Regions from separate parts of the Desulfosporosinus meridiei DSM 13257 genome, predicted to be linked through region 3. Evidence: riboswitches for the same ligand, from Rfam matches in the RefSeq annotation. Region 3 holds a riboswitch; each other region holds the start of a gene.

Region 1 (5,320 bases), 2.1 Mb from region 3:
AAGATCGTCTGGATCGTATGCAAAATCTTGCGGTATTTCATCTAATCGAGCAACAATATACTCCCCAACTTCATCACGATCAACTCGAACAACGGTTCCTACATAATGATTACTAGTCTTGACACGATCTCCTACCTGAAATAATTGTCGCTGGCGAAGAGCTACCGTAGTTTTTGGTTTGCGATTGCGTAATAGCATACAAATCCCCCTCTCATACCTTTTGCAAAATACAGTAAATTATTAAATGGATTGCAAATTAATTCTTTGGCAGTTTAAATATTTTTAAATATACTTACTTTAAAATAATTCTAATATAAATATCAGAAAATAACAAATATATTTTATTTAGAGGGGGCATAGGAGAAAATTATATACAAAACCTCGTCGCCCTTTGATGAAAAGCCATTTCTATCTTACTGAGCATTAAAAATATTTTCACAGCCAATAATCGAAAGGAATAATATGGTTATTATTAACAAGGGAGGCAACGTTTTTGCAAGGATACTCATTGTGGATCATCCAGTTTTATTGGATTTTCTGGTTAACTGGATCTTTTATAGTCGCAATGTTCTTAGGGGGTGTCATCTTCCGCAACTATGAAAAAGCCAAATAAGCATGTGGATGAGTGTAGCATCCTGAAGTTAACTTTTAATACACCTAGAAATCAGCACTACTCGCCGAGCAGTAAACCTGTTCATGTTTATTCCTCTTCTAAAGAGCCCAACGCCTTCTACCCAAGTACGAAGTTTTGGGGTATTTGGCTACCAGTCCCCACCATTATCGCTATCCTTAATTCATTCTTTTGGACTTGGCTTTTGCTAAACACTGTTGGCTATACTACAGATCCAATTGAAAGGGCAAACCAAAAAATCATAGAAAAGTTTTAATAAGTGGGGTACTGATTTTGCAAGGTGTGATTAATATAAGTACAGTCCTACAACAATATTTGAATAAGTACCTTTATAGACACCCGGCTTTATTAAAGTCAATTCTCTGGGAAAATAGAACCCTTCATAATTATCCCCCACTGATCCTTACGCAAATTAAGAGATTTGTTAGTCAGATCAATCCTTTCAAGCTATGTCCATTTTCAATTTATTTCTGGTTTTTGATTGAACCATACAATGCTATAGGTGTTTCCATTATGAGCTTAAAAGAAGTTAGGCTGTTTTGGAGACAGCAGATGGAGCCTAATGAAACAGTTTATCTTATGTTTAACCTCTTAAGCCTCCGACTACCATTCCCCCTAACTATGTTAGTTCTATTTTCCGCCAGCGGATTGGTCATATTAGATGGAATCAACAAACTTTTTCAATCAAGTGAGTCTAACCCTTCAAATGAACCTGAAAGAACGAAAGAACTCTCACCCACTAACCTGCTCCCTAAAATGTCAATATACTTCCCAGTTATTAACGGTTTCACATCCATTGGGTTTCTCACCATTGATTTCAGGCATATTGAAATGAGCGTTAAACAAGTGCTAGAGCCCAACGAAACAATTTTTAGCTTAATAAGATTCATCGACCTTTATTCCCCCTACCCAATGCAGTTGGCTGTAATGGTGTTAGCGATGGGACTTTTCCTTACAGGCCATATTAGTAATTTAATACAAGAAAAAGTATCAAATATATTGCTACATTGATAACAATAGAATGAGGTGTTAATATGTCATTATGGTATTTATGGGCTCATGGCACAATTTTATGGGCACAGCCCTTTGCATACTTTGCTCCAATGGTATCACTGGCTGCCTTTATTTTTATTGTTTATATCATCACTTCACTTAAGCATGTATTCGAAAATGAAGATCAACACATCTTCTGGTAATTTTATGTAATAGTATTTTTAGTTCCAGCACATACTTTTGAGTATATAAATTTTTGCTAGAATAATTTTAAAACAAGATGAGGAGAATCCCAATGTTTCGAACCTTCCTCTGGTTTACATATTTTTGGGCGTATCTTTTGTCCATACAACCAACGCTTTTAAAAGTTAATCGATTAGAAAGAATGGATAGAATCCTTGAACATGACAGACTTACAAATCAAACAGCAAAAAAATGGGCCCATTCACTTGTTAAGCTTGCAGGTGTTACTGTTGAGATCCAAGGCGAAGAAAACATCCCGGCTAATGGCTCGGTTCTCTTTGTAAGCAATCACCAAGGTAATTTCGATATTCCAATTCTCCTCGGTTATATCGATAAACCAAAGGCATTTATTGCAAAAATTGAGCTCCTTAAATTGCCTTTGATTAGAAGTTGGATGACTCATTTAAAATGCGTTTTTATGGATCGTTCAGACATTCGCCAATCCCTTAAAGTAATTAATCAAGCTGCGGAACAACTTAAAGCAGGTTACTCTATGGTCATTTTCCCTGAAGGCACTCGCAGCAAAGGTGATATGATTGGAGACTTTAAGCCTGGCAGCTTAAAGTTAGCCTTAAAGGCTGGCGTCCCAATTGTTCCGATCTCGATTTGCGGCTCTTATAAGATAATGGAACAAAACGGCTTTAAGATTAAACCCGCCCATGTTAAGGTAACTATTTTTAAACCAATCCCCACCACTGGTCTCAGCAAAGAAGATGCTGCCGAATTACCAGGAAAAGTACGAGATATTATTACACGAGGCCTATCCCATTAATTCTCTGAAACAAAAATAATAAACCCATTTTTTAACGCAATGCTACACTTACTTCACAATTTCTTCATCAATTGCCATGTATTTCTTTATGAAAATAAAAGGAGATTTAAGTATAATGTCGAATATATAACGTTGATAAAAAGTATGAAGGCTTAATCTAGTCACCTAGAGCGGGGGATTTTTTTTTGGGGTGAAACGCATACCAAATGCGTAGGGCTTACACCTTATGCCCGAATCCGTCAGCTAACCTCGTAAGCCGAGAAAGGTGAAAACAACATGCAATTGCCTCCTAGTTTGAATGAGAAACGAATGCTAATTCAACAATTTTGCGGCACTACTCTGCGAAAAGTCTCATGGAAATCTCCACGTGTTATCAGCGGTTTATCTATTGCGGTTATCCTAACCGGAGGACTTACCTATTATCTTTCAACCACAACTTCTGCAGCTGCTGTCATGGTTAACGGTCAGCAGATTGGTTTAGTAAGAAGTGTTGATTATGGTAAAGACCTTGTGGAAACCATTCTCAAACAACAGGGCGAGCCTTTCGGAGTGGTTGCTAAAACTCACGACCAAATAACCTATGAATCCCTCAGGGTAAAGCCCACGGTCTATCTGACATCTACTTTGAGCGAGGAGACGTTAGAGGATAAATTAAGTACTTATGTTGATGGTTATAAGTTAGAAGCCGATGGCTCAGTGATCGCATTTTTGCCCACTAAAGAGGATTCCGACAAACTCCTCAAAGAATACGAAGACTATTATGTTAAACCCAGTGAGGAGAACAAGGTTACTTCTGTTAGTTTTGCCGAAAAGGTTAGTGTAGAAGAGGCTGAAGTCCTACCGGAACAGCTAACCTCCCCTGACCAAGCTTTTAAAATTTTGACTGATGGTAAAATATCCGCTAAGGATTATACTGTTCAACCGAACGACTCTTGGTGGCTTATTGCCCGTAAAAATGATATGTTAACTGATGAAGTATTAGCAGGTAACCCAGGAGTAACCAAGGACACTAAATTGCAGCCAGGGCAAGTTATCAAGCTCGTTTCTTCAACTCCCTTCCTTACTGTCGTAAGTCAGGGGACATACTCCGGCCCCGAAGCAATTCCCTATGATGTTGTAACAAAGACCGATAGCAGTTTAAAGGTCGGCCAAACTAAAGTACTTGAGCAAGGTAGTAATGGTTCAAAAATCGTTACATATTCTTATGTACAGAAAAACGGCATTGATGTTACCAAGCAAGTATTAGAAGAAAAGGTAACTCAAAGTCCGGTAAACCGTGTTGTTGCCCAAGGCCCCAGTAATCGGCCTGTCATGGTCGCTTCTGCTTCTACAGTATCTCGAGGAAGCGGCGGTTCCACAACAGTAGTAGACCGGGCACTCAGTTTGCAAGGTACCCCCTATGTCTTTGGCGGAACCACCCAAAAAGGCTTTGACTGTTCAGGTTTTACCAAATATGTGTATGCTAGTTCCGGGATTTCTCTCCCGCGAACATCTTATGCCCAATTCGCCTCAGGAACTCCGGTTAACAAGAGCAACCTCCAAGCAGGTGATTTAGTATTTTTCTCAACCTATGCTAAGGGTGCCTCACATGTTGGCATCTATATCGGGGGTGGACGTTTTGTCCATGCCAGTAATCCTAATAGCGATGTTAAAATATCAAGTCTTAGCGACAGCTTTTACTCCTCTCGTTATCTGGGAGCGAGAAGCTACGATTAAGTTGGAACGTAAAAAGACTAAGAGCAACACACTGCTGTTGCTCTTAGTCTTTTTTTGGTGTAAACCAAGTAAATATAGAACATAACGACCTTTCTGCAAAGGAGGTTATGTTCTATATTTATAAAGATTAAAGAAATATGGCAATCTTTCTTCGAAGAAGAACCTCTATCTCTTCATAATGACAATGACTTTTATGATGCCTTACAGGAGATCTTGGAATTCCTCAAAAGCCTCAAAAATAATAGTTCATTTCGAACATTCGAGTGTAGAGACGCTATTAGACAATGGTGTGATCATTACTATAGTGCATGGGAACAACAATTAACCTCCGAAGAAGTCAAGAATATTAAACTATATACCTCATGTTCATTCAAATATAACGAGCATTTCCGCCATTGTAAATATCCGAGGTTTGAAAATAAAACACAGCATATAGATTCAGCCTTGAATAAAGCGTCCACTCCGGAAGATGTAATTGCTTTTCGCTGGATAGATCTAGAAGGGCTTCAAGGGCTGGGTAGTACATCAACCCTCTACGATGGAAAGAAATTACTTGAAAAGGGCTTTTCCAGTACTACTTTATTTTTCAACGGAAATAGAGAATACTCTGCAGATGTACTATTTATTCTAAAGGTCCCAAAGAATTTTAATGGAGCTTGTTTGAAAAATATCAGCAACATTCGATCTGAAGATGAACTTCTCTTAAAAAGAAATTCAATCTATACCGTTGAAAGGACTATTTATTCTACCGATGCCCATGCCATCTTACTATGCAATGTCCAATGAACAGTCCTATCCATATACCTCTTTAGAAAAATAGGCTAGCAGCAAAAATGCTCCTAGCCCAGTTTCAGAATCTTAATCTCTTAACTCCTATTTTTTCCTCTGGAATAACTCTTCTCTTGATTAATTGTTTGACTTATAATCGAAACTTTTCTAAAGTCAGCTCCACTTCTTGAGCCATT
Region 2 (5,320 bases), 2.2 Mb from region 3:
TTGCCTTCCGAGATGGTAATTCACCGTTTGACCGGAGATGGCCCTCCAGAGGATCTCATTGGACCACTCTGGAGTCGTAAAAAATGGGAAGTTCTCAATGCCATTGATGCTGAGTTAGTGCGGCGGGATACCTGGCAAGGGAAGAAAGCTGAGCGGGAGGTAAAGAAAATAGCGACCCATAAAGGTCGCTAATGGAGAAGGAGAAAGATTAAACAATATTAAGGATTAAGTTTGGGCCGTGGAAACATGGCCTGAGACATAGGGTTATTATAGCAAGAGTTTACCGGTTTCGGGTGGGGCGGCGTTAGTTTAACACCAGGCGCTAAATTCAAGTAGCGTTTGATATCTGAATTTGCATCGAGAATCTTTTGTGCTATTTGGTCGTTATTGAGACGTTCCATATTGCACTCACCCCTTTCACTTTAATTATGGTGTCTCGTAATGGACGAGTTTTCCTTCCCAAGTTCGTAAAACGGCGTGCTGTTCATCAAGGGATACCAGGTATTGTGGTAATATGGGTGTCTTGCCACCGCCCTTAGGGGCATTTATAATATAAGTTGGGACTGCAAGTCCTGAGGTGTATCCTCGCAGCTGGTCCATAACCTTGAGCCCGTCTTGAATTCGAGGAACGAAGTGACGAGTCCCCTTGACATTTTTGGCGTGGAAAATATAGTAAGGGCGAACCCTAATTTTGAGTAATTCGTGGTTGAGTTTTTTCATAACCTCTGGTTCGTGATTAATCCCTTTGAGTAAAACTGCCTGGTTACCTAAGACAACCCCGGCTGAAATTAGTTTATCAGCCGCTTTTTTAGCGTCTTTCGTAACTTCCTTGGGGTGATTAAACTGAGTGTTAATATAAAGGGGTGGGTATTTAGCGAGTATTGAACATAGTTCATCCGTTATGCGCATTGGCAAAGTCACAGGTGCTCTTGTGCCTAGACGCTTAATCTCTACGTGAGGAATAGCATGGAGTTCTCCCAGCAGCCAGTCCAGGGTGAGGTCGTTAAGCAGTAAGGCGTCTCCGCCGGTTACTAGGACATCTCGAATCTCGGGATTAGCACGGATATAATCCAGGGCAGCTTTAAGTTGGGTTCGAGGAGAATGTGTATCGTTTTCGCCAATATTACGTCTGCGCTGGCAGTGTCTGCAGTACATAGCACACATATTAGTGACGTTTATAATTAAACGATCCGGATAACGTCTGGTGATACAGGGAGCGGGGGAGGTAATTCCTTCGCCCATAGGATCATCTTCTCCAAAGTCTTCGGCAAGTTCAGGCAGAGTGGGCAATCCTTGCAGCCTGATTGGATCTAGGGGATCAGTATCACTCATTAAACTAAGATAATAAGGAGATACTGCCCAACGGTAAGTTTTTCCCACCCGCTCAATTTCCTCACATTGATCCATAGTTAATCCCGGAAGAAGAGCGTTCAGGACATGAGCCTCAGTGATTCTGTGAGCCATTTGCCAGTGCCAATTTTCCCAGTCTTCCAGTGTGGCGTTGAAATAGCTTAAAATATTTCCACGGCGGGATTCGTAGGCGTCTGAAAGTAAAAATCCCGTAGGTACTTTTGGGGAATTATTTATGAATGGAAGTATCATTTGTTTAAGCTCATCCGCACGCTTAAGTGCATATTGTCGAAATGTACCGGAACGTTCTTGGAGTTCGACAGCCATGAGATATCCCTCCTCTATTTGTTTTCCAAAATTATGCTGCGTATCCATCTGTGCTTTCATTAGTGCGAGAGTCTTTAAGAAGTGTGATGAAAACAAAAAGAGAACCAATCAAATTTTGTCGGCTCCCAAAAGAAATAAACGCAAATATCACGAATATCGTGTCTTTCAACGCTTACGAGGTTAGCTGTCGGGTTCGAGCTGAAAAACTGCTCTACGCCATTAGGCGATTCACCCCAAGAATTGGTTCCCCCGTTTTCCTTTTGGAAATTCAGCAAATGGATTAATTATTTATTTTACTGACAACCTTATCTTATCACAAGGGTTGTTACCTGTCAAGAGCATGATGTCACCAAGATTTGGCTATGTTATAATAGGAAGATATTTATAGGGTTAATAGCCCAATGGGTAAGGGGTTGAATAGATTGGAAAAGGCTCGGTATCAGGAAATTGCCATTGATATAGCTCACGCAATCATGATGGGAGAATATCATGAGGGAGTAAAAATTCACGGCCGTTCAACATTAGCAGGGCGGTATAATGTTTCGCCAGAAACCATACGCCGGGCCATAGCAGTTTTACAAAATGTTGGGGTGGTTGTGGTCAGTCAGGGTGTGGGAATAACTGTTACTTCAAAGGCTATGGCTGAAAAGTTTGTTAAGTCCTTTGATCAAAAAGGAGAAATTCAAGTCTTTGTTGAAGATCTTAAGAAGCTTATGGATCAAAGGCGTGAAATTGATATTAAGATTGAAAGCCATTTAAATAAATTCCTGGGTTATACCGATCGCCTAATGTCACGGTGGTTAGATGTTGGAGAAATCGAAATCGGGAAGGAATCTCCTGCTATCGGCAAGACTCTGCAGGAATTGAAAATTCGAGAGCGGACAGGGGCCACGATTGTTGCGGTGGTTCGCGACGGGGTGGAACAATTTTCTCCGGACGCTAGTTTTGTCCTGCGAGGAGAGGATGTCTTATTGGCTGCAGGCTCGGCTGAAGGACAACTGAAATTGAGGGCAATTCTATAATTTGGATGGAGTAATGTATATGTATCCTGGAATTGATATTATTGAAATTGAACGAGTAGCCCAAGCTTTGAAACGTCAACCAAGGTTATTTGAGCGTCTTTTCACAAATCGGGAAAGAGAGTCTTTGCAGGGCAAAGGGATTCAAAGCTATGCAGCCCGTTTTGCAGGAAAAGAGGCAGTTTTAAAGACTTTAGGCACGGGCTTGCAGGGATTGTCCTGGCATGATGTAGAAATTATAAGTAATCCAGAAGGAGAGCCAATAGTATATCTTAGTCCGGGAGCCATGAATCACGTAAGTACTAGAGGAGGATCTCAAGTGCGAGTAAGTCTAGCACATAACCGAACTCAGGCCATGGCCTTCGCAATCTTGAGCTGAGTTAGAGAAATTGGGGTGGGAAAAAATGCGTGTGGTCAATGCAGAACAGATGCGGCAGATTGAAGAGAAAGCCATTTATCATTATGGTATTCCAAGTTTGCTCCTTATGGAAAATGCGGCCTGGGCAGTGGTCGAAGAAATTCGGCGCAATATCCCCAATGGCAAAGAAGGTCTAAACCGCCGAAAAGCGGTTATCCTGGTTGGAAAAGGAAATAACGGTGGGGATGGCTTAGCGGTTGCCCGGCACTTAGTCTTTCAAGGGATGGATGTTACCGTCTTATTATTTGCTGCTCAAAAGGAATTTAGAGGAGATGCAGCGTTAAATTTGCGTCTTTTTCAAGGTACCACCGGGAAACTATTTGTCGTTGAAGGGGAGAAGCAACGGCGTTTGATACGCTTAGCTTTAGCCCAGGCCGATGTTGTTATTGATGCCTTGTTTGGAATTGGAATGCGGGGAGCTTTGCCAAGTTTGATTGAGGAATATGTGGATGAAGTAAACGTTGCTCCCGGATGGGTGGTATCCATTGATATTCCTAGTGGTGTTGAGGCTAATACCGGCAAAGTTTATCGAACTGCAGTCCGAGCTCAGACGACAGTTACCTTTGGACTCCCCAAATGGGGACTTTTTCTCGGCGAAGGCCCTGAATATTGTGGTCGAGTTGTTGTAGATCCTATTTCCATCCCGGAATCCTACTTAATGGAGGAAGGGATTTCAACATTTGTGCTGATGGATGCAGACGTACGTGATATAATTCCTATTCGGCAGCTTAAAGGGCATAAGGGAACCCATGGCAAGGGTATTCTTGTGGCAGGTTCTAAAGGGATGAGCGGGGCGGCGGTGCTGGCGGGACAAGGTGCCTTGCGGAGCGGCATAGGGCTGTTGCAAATCGTGACTCCTCTAGGAATAGCCGGAGAAGTAGATGCTGGTATCACTGAGGCAACAGTCTGGTCAGCACCCGGCGCAGATTCTCTTAATGAAGAAGCTTGGCCTGTGATCTTAAAACAAGCTGAGAAGGCTAAAGCCCTGGCTGTAGGCCCGGGGCTGTCTCAGAATATTGACTTTGTTTCTGTTTTGGAAGAAATACTAAAGAATATTAGCTGCCCTGTTATCTTGGATGCCGATGCTCTCAATCTTATAGGATTGGATTCAAGCTTGTTAGCTTTGCGAAGTGGTCGAGGAGACTTAATACTTACCCCACATCCGGGTGAAATGGCCCGACTTTGTCAGTGCAGCATCGAAGATATTGAGCGAAACCGGCTGGAAATTGCTGTCGCTAAAGCAGTCGAGTGGGAAGCTGTAGTGGTTTTAAAGGGATCAGTAACCATTATAGCCTCCCCTGATGGGCGTGCATTTTTTAACCCAACCGGGAATCCCGGACTTGGTACCGGCGGGACAGGGGATGTCCTTACCGGGAGTATTCTTGGCTGGTTAGCTCAAGGGGTTCCGCCCCTTGAGGCAGCTTGTCTGGGAGTGTATTTACACGGAAAGGCGGCGGATGCCTTAGCGGGGGAATTTGGCTGGTCAGGATTTACGGCTTCGGAAGTAGCAAATCAACTCCCCAAAGTTCGACGTGCTTTAGAACTTAAGGGTTTAGAGGGAAAGAGAGGATGAGATTATGGGAGGGAGACAGGTTTGGGCTGAGGTAGACTTGCAAGCGCTTAAAGACAATTTCTTTAAGCTTCAGTCATATACAAAGAGTGAAATAATGCCGATTGTAAAAGCAGATGCTTACGGCCATGGCGCGCTTCCCGTGGTGAAGACTCTTATTGCCTGTGGTGCTAAGCGCTTTGGTGTTGCCCTCTTAGAAGAGGCTCTGGAAATCAAAACCGTATTTCCTCAGGTGACGGTTATGGTCATTGGGGCAACTGAGGAAAATGATTCGGAAACTCTGGTTAGAGAAGATATCATTCCTACGATTTTTCAATTAAATCAGGCGCAAGCACTCTCTGAGGCAGCTGTACGGCTCAAGCGGAGTGTTAGATTGCACATAAAAGTTGATACAGGAATGGGACGAATCGGATTTCGCGCGACAGAGATTGCAGAGATCCTAAAGATCGCTGAATTGCCCAATCTTATTATAGAAGGAATTTTTACCCATTTTGCCACTGCAGATCAGAAGGATTTGTCATTTGCTAAAAAACAGCTAAAGTCTTTTCAAACAGTTTATGATCAACTTAAGGTTGCCGGACTTACTATTCCAATTCGCCATACCGCAAATAGTGCTGGGATTATCCAATTTCCGGA
Region 3 (5,320 bases):
TTGTGGAATCCAGTCATGGTGGCGGATTCGAAATTCGTACAGCAAAGTCTGGCGGAGGTTGTGGCGATAGTTGCGGCGGAAGTTGTTCATAAAAGTTATCCAAAGAGAGCTCGGACGAGCTCTCTTTTTCAATAGTAATAATCATTTAATCTTATAGTCGAGAGTAAACACTAAAAAGATCATTTTAGATAAAAATCCCTTGAGAACTTTTTTTGAGTGTGCATTTTATGTAATTACTGTGTAAACTAACTTGTCGAAGTCTACATTAGAAGATTAGGCTTGAGTATACAACGTAAATATGTTAGTCTAATCCCCATATAGTTGATTGGTCTACAAAGGGAGGAAAAACAATGACAATGCCACGAGAAGAATCAAACCGTGCAATTATTACGGTAATAGGTCGTGATCAGATTGGAATTATTGCTTGGGTTTCAGGACGCCTAGCAGATTGCCAGGTAAACGTACTAGATATTAGCCAAACAATACTTGATGAATTTTTCACAATGATTATGATCGTTGACTTAGAACCTGCGACTATCGAGATTGATGGATTGGCTCAAACTCTGGAGCAAGAGGGTAATGAAAAAGGGTTGCAGGTAAAGGTTCAACACGAAGATATCTTTAGGTTTATGCACCGCATTTAATGGTATTTATCTTAATTCTATTAGGTGGAATAGTGGAGGTAAGTCAATGACGATCACGTTCGCACGAGAAGAAATTCAACAAACAATTAACATGATTCAGAAAGAAAACCTTGATATCAGAACAATTACTATGGGTATAAGTTTACTCGATTGTAGCTCTGAAGACATTGGCAAAATGGAAACGAAAATCTACGATAAGATTACTAAAAATGCTGGGCGCTTAGTAGAAGTGGGTGAGCAAATATCAGCTCGTTATGGAATTCCCATCATTAATAAGCGAGTTTCGGTGACTCCCATAGCGATTGCAGCTGCTCAAATGAACTCAGAAGAGATGGTGCGGATTGCAAAAGCTTTGAACAAAGCCGCTCGTGAGATCGGGATAAATTTTATTGGCGGTTTTTCAGCTCTTGTGCAAAAAGGGTTTACTAATGGCGATTTGGCACTGATTGATGCAATCCCACAAGCACTGAGCGAGACAGAGTTTGTCTGCTCATCGGTTAATATTGGTACCACAAAAGCTGGAATTAACATGGACGCCGTACTAAAAATGGGTAATATAATCTTGAAAGCCGCACAGCTTACTGCGGATAATGATGGAATAGCTGCAGCTAAGTTAGTTGTATTCTGTAATGCGCCGGAAGATAACCCCTTCATGGCAGGTGCTTTCCATGGAGTCGGAGAACCGGAAAGGGTTATCAACGTCGGGGTTAGTGGGCCAGGGGTTGTGGCTAAGGTTGTAAAAGAACATCCTAATGCAGACTTCAGTGAGCTTTCCAATTTAATAAAGCAAACTGCTTTTAAAATTACTCGGATGGGCGAGTTGATTGGCCGAGCCGCCTCAAAGTCACTTAACGTTCCTTTTGGAATTGTAGACTTGTCTCTAGCACCTACTCCTGCAATCGGAGACAGCGTGGCAGAAATATTAGAGAATATGGGGCTTGAGCGCTGTGGAACTCACGGTACAACAGCAGCTTTAGCTTTGCTTAACGATGCGGTTAAAAAGGGCGGAGCAATGGCCTCATCTCATGTCGGAGGGCTGAGCGGCGCTTTTATTCCAGTGTCAGAAGATGCGGGAATGGTAAGAGCTGTTGAAGAAGGAGCCTTAACACTTGACAAGCTGGAAGCAATGACTTGTGTTTGCTCAGTCGGTCTGGATATGATTGCCCTGCCGGGTGATGTTAGTGCAGAAACGATTTCCGCAATTATCGCCGACGAAGCAGCCATCGGTATGATCAACAAGAAAACAACTGCTGTACGAGTAATCCCAGCGATTGGCAAACAGGCCGGAGATAGAGTCGAATTCGGAGGGCTATTAGGCGGAGCGCCGATAATTGCTATTCATCCGTATTCGTCGAATTTGTTTGTTCATCGTGGAGGTCGTATTCCTGCACCAATAATTAGCCTAACTAATTAGACATTGTCTTCGCTGTTTTAATTCATGAGTTAAACTTAATCGTGGGATATTAGCTCGTTTTTTGAACCAATATCTTACTAGAGAACCTCTAGTGGGCAGTCGCCTGAATACCTTGGTTAACTAGCTCGCTTTATTCCTTGGGTGCCCTCACCTTAAATGGTGGGGGCACTTCTGTTTAGGTATTTGTCAAGTTCCGTTTATAAGGCTCATTTTATTACGAAGTAGTTGTAAGACGGAAGAAAATGGATGGATGTTAGATTGAATTTCGGATACACTGTTGTAGGGATTTGAGTGAGACCATTCATTTTGAGTAAATACGACAGTATTAGCAAATGATAGATTTGCCCACCCCCTTGAGCTTATTTAAAAGACATGGAAATACTGGAATATATTCGCTGAGGAATAAATTTCCGCAAGAGTAAATGCAGGACATTTTAGGTTTGTCTCGAATAATGTATATTAGGAAAAAGCTGAGTCCAAATGCCGTACTTTGGAGCGGGGGATAATTTTGGGGTGAATCACGTGCCTATTCACGTGTAGGGCTTTACACCTACTGCCCGAATCCGTCAACTAACCTCGTAAGCTAAGAAAGGTGGACGTATATTTGGTGGTTTCCTCATCTACGCGGAAGTGGCTAGGAAGCATTACTTTCGCTGGGCTGGTTTTAGCAAGCAGTCTTCCGGTATTAGCTTCGTCTGAACAGAGTATGACTACTACTTCTATTCCAATGAAGCCCGTATTAGTAGCTTCTGCTGAAGTATCAGATAACACCTATACCCAGACAGTGCGAAAGCAATTACAATGGACTGAAATAACAACAAAAATCAGTGATAGTGTGGCAAGTATACCCACTCCAGAAAAATCTGTGCCTGAACCTATCACTACACAAAGTGCATCCGTAACTGTTGCGGAGAAGGCTCAACCAACAATGGATCTACAAACTGCAAAGAAGGTGCAAACTGCAAAGAAAGCGCAGGCAGCAAAGAGTGAGACCAAAGCGGTGCAAGTTGCAGAAGCACCAAAACAACAGGTATCCCGTTCAAGTGATTCTACTCTTGTCAGTAATGCCTTAAGCCTAACAGGAGTGCCCTATGTATTTGGCGGAACGAGCAAAAAGGGGTTCGATTGCTCGGGGTATACACAGTATGTTTTTAAGGGTTCAGGGATATCTTTGCCCAGAACATCTTCTGCGCAATTTAATGTCGGGACACCAGTAAAGAAAGACGAACTACAATCAGGCGACTTAGTTTTCTTCTCGACTTATGCGAAAGGTCCGTCTCATGTAGGTGTTTACATCGGCGGTGGAAAATTCGTACATGCTTCGAACAGTGGTGTGCGTACTACAAGCCTCAATGATAGTTACTATTCAGGGCGGTATGTCGGTGCTCGTCGGGTTAACTAGTTCAAAGATTTAAAAGTCCAGCAATTTGCTGGACTTTTTTGTAATCAAATACAAGTTGGAGCTATAGTTGTGGTATCCAGGGGATAGGCGTATATTTAGTACATTCTCCTCCCGGTTTAACCAGAGCAATTGCAGAATTATGAATATAGAAATCCGTAATTGAGCATTTATGGGTGCGTTTAAAATAACACTTGCGACATAGTTCGACTCGATAATTAAGGATCATGGAATTGTGGTTCCTCCTTTACATATCCATCACTTTTTATCACCTGAGCTAAAATAATCGTAGATTGTTTTAGCAGTATTGTAAGGGATTCCGGAAGCTTGTAGTTCCACGATGCTAGCAGACTGAATATCTTCAAGTGACTGAAAATGATGTAACAGCTGTTGCTTACGTCTCGGACCGATTCCCGGAATATCATCCAGAATTGAAAAAGTCATATTTTTGGCCCGCTGCTGACGATGAAATGTAATAGCAAAGCGGTGGACTTCATCCTGAATTCTGCCAAGTAAAAAAAACGTAGGATGATTCTTCGGTAATAGTACCTGCTCCCCGAACTGATTAATTAGTCCGTGGGTTTGATGACGTTCATTTTTAACCATTCCGGCAACTGGAATTACTAGATTAATTTCCTTTAAGGCACTTAATGCTGCCCTTATTTGCCCTTTCCCCCCATCCACCAATATTAAGTTAGGAAGAGTTTCGTTTTCGGAAACTAATCGTTTATATCTGCGAAAAATTACTTGCTTCATGGCAGCGGTATCATCAGAAGTATCCATGGGTTGGATTTTATATTTACGATAACCTCTGCGTTCAGGTTTACCTTCAATAAATTGTACCATTCCAGCAACAGTGTGTGCTCCTGAAATATTGGAAATGTCAAAGGCTTCAATTCTTCTGGGAACTGAAATATTTAAGAGTTCCCCAAGTGTATTTAGAGCATCACCTGTTTCTTGTTGTTGATTAATTTCCAGAGTGATTTGGTCATGAAGAGTGGTTTGAGCATTTGTCATGGCCATTAGTACCAATTCTCTTTTTTTCCCTTTCTGAGGAGTTGTGATAGGGAAGAGTTTGGATAAAGCCAAGGACTCAATGGCTGGAATTAAGATTTCTTTAGGCCATACTGCCCGTTCTATATAAAACTGAGCAACAAAAGAAATAAAAGCTTCTTCCGGATCTTCGTAATAGGGAAAAATAAAATTATCTCTAGCAAGCAATTTTCCTTGACGCAAATAAAATACTTGAATACACATCTGGTCAGTAGTTGTTGCAAAACCCAAAACATCGCGATCAATAAAATCATTGAGCGTGATGTTTTGTTTTTCTCCTAACTGCTTCAAATCCTCAATAAGGTCTCGGTATTCCTTGGCTCGTTCAAATTGTAGAGCTTCAGAAGCTTTAATCATTTTCCCTTGTAAGAGAGTAAGGATACCACTTTGATCCCCTTTTAGAAAAGTTGATATCTCTTTGCGCATTTCTTTATAGACTTCAGGGGGAACCTCTTGAATACAAGGGGCAAGGCACTGGTCTAAATGATAGTAAAGGCAGGGTTGGGAGGGGATTTGACGACATTTTCGAAAAGGAAATAGTCGATTTAGCAAACGAGCTGCTTCCCTAGCCGCCGTTGCATTAGGATAAGGACCAAAGTATTTACTTTTATCTTTCTTCAACTGTCGTGTTACAAGAACTCGAGGGTGACTTTCTTCGGTAATCGATAGGTAGGGGTAAGATTTATCATCCCGCAACAGAATATTGTATTTTGGGTTGTATTTCTTAATTAAATTACACTCTAAGACAAGAGCTTCAACTTCGGAATCTGTTGTGATATATTCAAAATCTGAAATTTGACTGACTAGTCG

Evidence for each region. Region 3 has a riboswitch for cyclic di-AMP ahead of DESMER_RS12855 (C40 family peptidase). Riboswitches for the same ligand answer to the same signal wherever they lie in the genome.
Region 1: it holds a riboswitch for cyclic di-AMP, as region 3 does, so the genes downstream of both, DESMER_RS03130 (NlpC/P60 family protein) here and DESMER_RS12855 (C40 family peptidase) in region 3, are expected to answer to the same signal.
Region 2: it holds a riboswitch for cyclic di-AMP, as region 3 does, so the genes downstream of both, eam (glutamate 2,3-aminomutase) here and DESMER_RS12855 (C40 family peptidase) in region 3, are expected to answer to the same signal.

The regions. Positions count from the first base shown of each region.
Region 1 covers NC_018515.1:675,111-680,430, reverse strand. Annotated here, with positions in the region: gene DESMER_RS03150 (hypothetical protein) at 1-198, opposite strand, end outside; gene DESMER_RS03140 (hypothetical protein) at 1,145-1,642, shown strand; gene DESMER_RS03135 (lysophospholipid acyltransferase family protein) at 1,920-2,639, shown strand; cyclic di-AMP (ydaO/yuaA leader) riboswitch at 2,779-2,912, shown strand; gene DESMER_RS03130 (NlpC/P60 family protein) at 2,916-4,355, shown strand; gene DESMER_RS03125 (ADP-ribosyltransferase) at 4,569-5,141, shown strand; gene DESMER_RS03120 (methyl-accepting chemotaxis protein) at 5,275-5,320, opposite strand, start outside.
Region 2 covers NC_018515.1:633,012-638,331, forward strand. Annotated here, with positions in the region: gene mnmL (tRNA modification radical SAM protein MnmL/YtqA) at 1-192, shown strand, start outside; gene DESMER_RS02915 (hypothetical protein) at 219-401, opposite strand; gene eam (glutamate 2,3-aminomutase) at 427-1,677, opposite strand; cyclic di-AMP (ydaO/yuaA leader) riboswitch at 1,831-1,961, opposite strand; gene DESMER_RS02925 (GntR family transcriptional regulator) at 2,100-2,699, shown strand; gene acpS (holo-ACP synthase) at 2,719-3,075, shown strand; gene DESMER_RS02935 (NAD(P)H-hydrate dehydratase) at 3,101-4,687, shown strand; gene alr (alanine racemase) at 4,692-5,320, shown strand, end outside.
Region 3 covers NC_018515.1:2,804,690-2,810,009, reverse strand. Annotated here, with positions in the region: gene DESMER_RS12870 (HesB/IscA family protein) at 1-92, shown strand, start outside; gene DESMER_RS12865 (ACT domain-containing protein) at 351-644, shown strand; gene DESMER_RS12860 (PFL family protein) at 691-2,058, shown strand; cyclic di-AMP (ydaO/yuaA leader) riboswitch at 2,517-2,658, shown strand; gene DESMER_RS12855 (C40 family peptidase) at 2,666-3,460, shown strand; gene uvrC (excinuclease ABC subunit UvrC) at 3,716-5,320, opposite strand, start outside.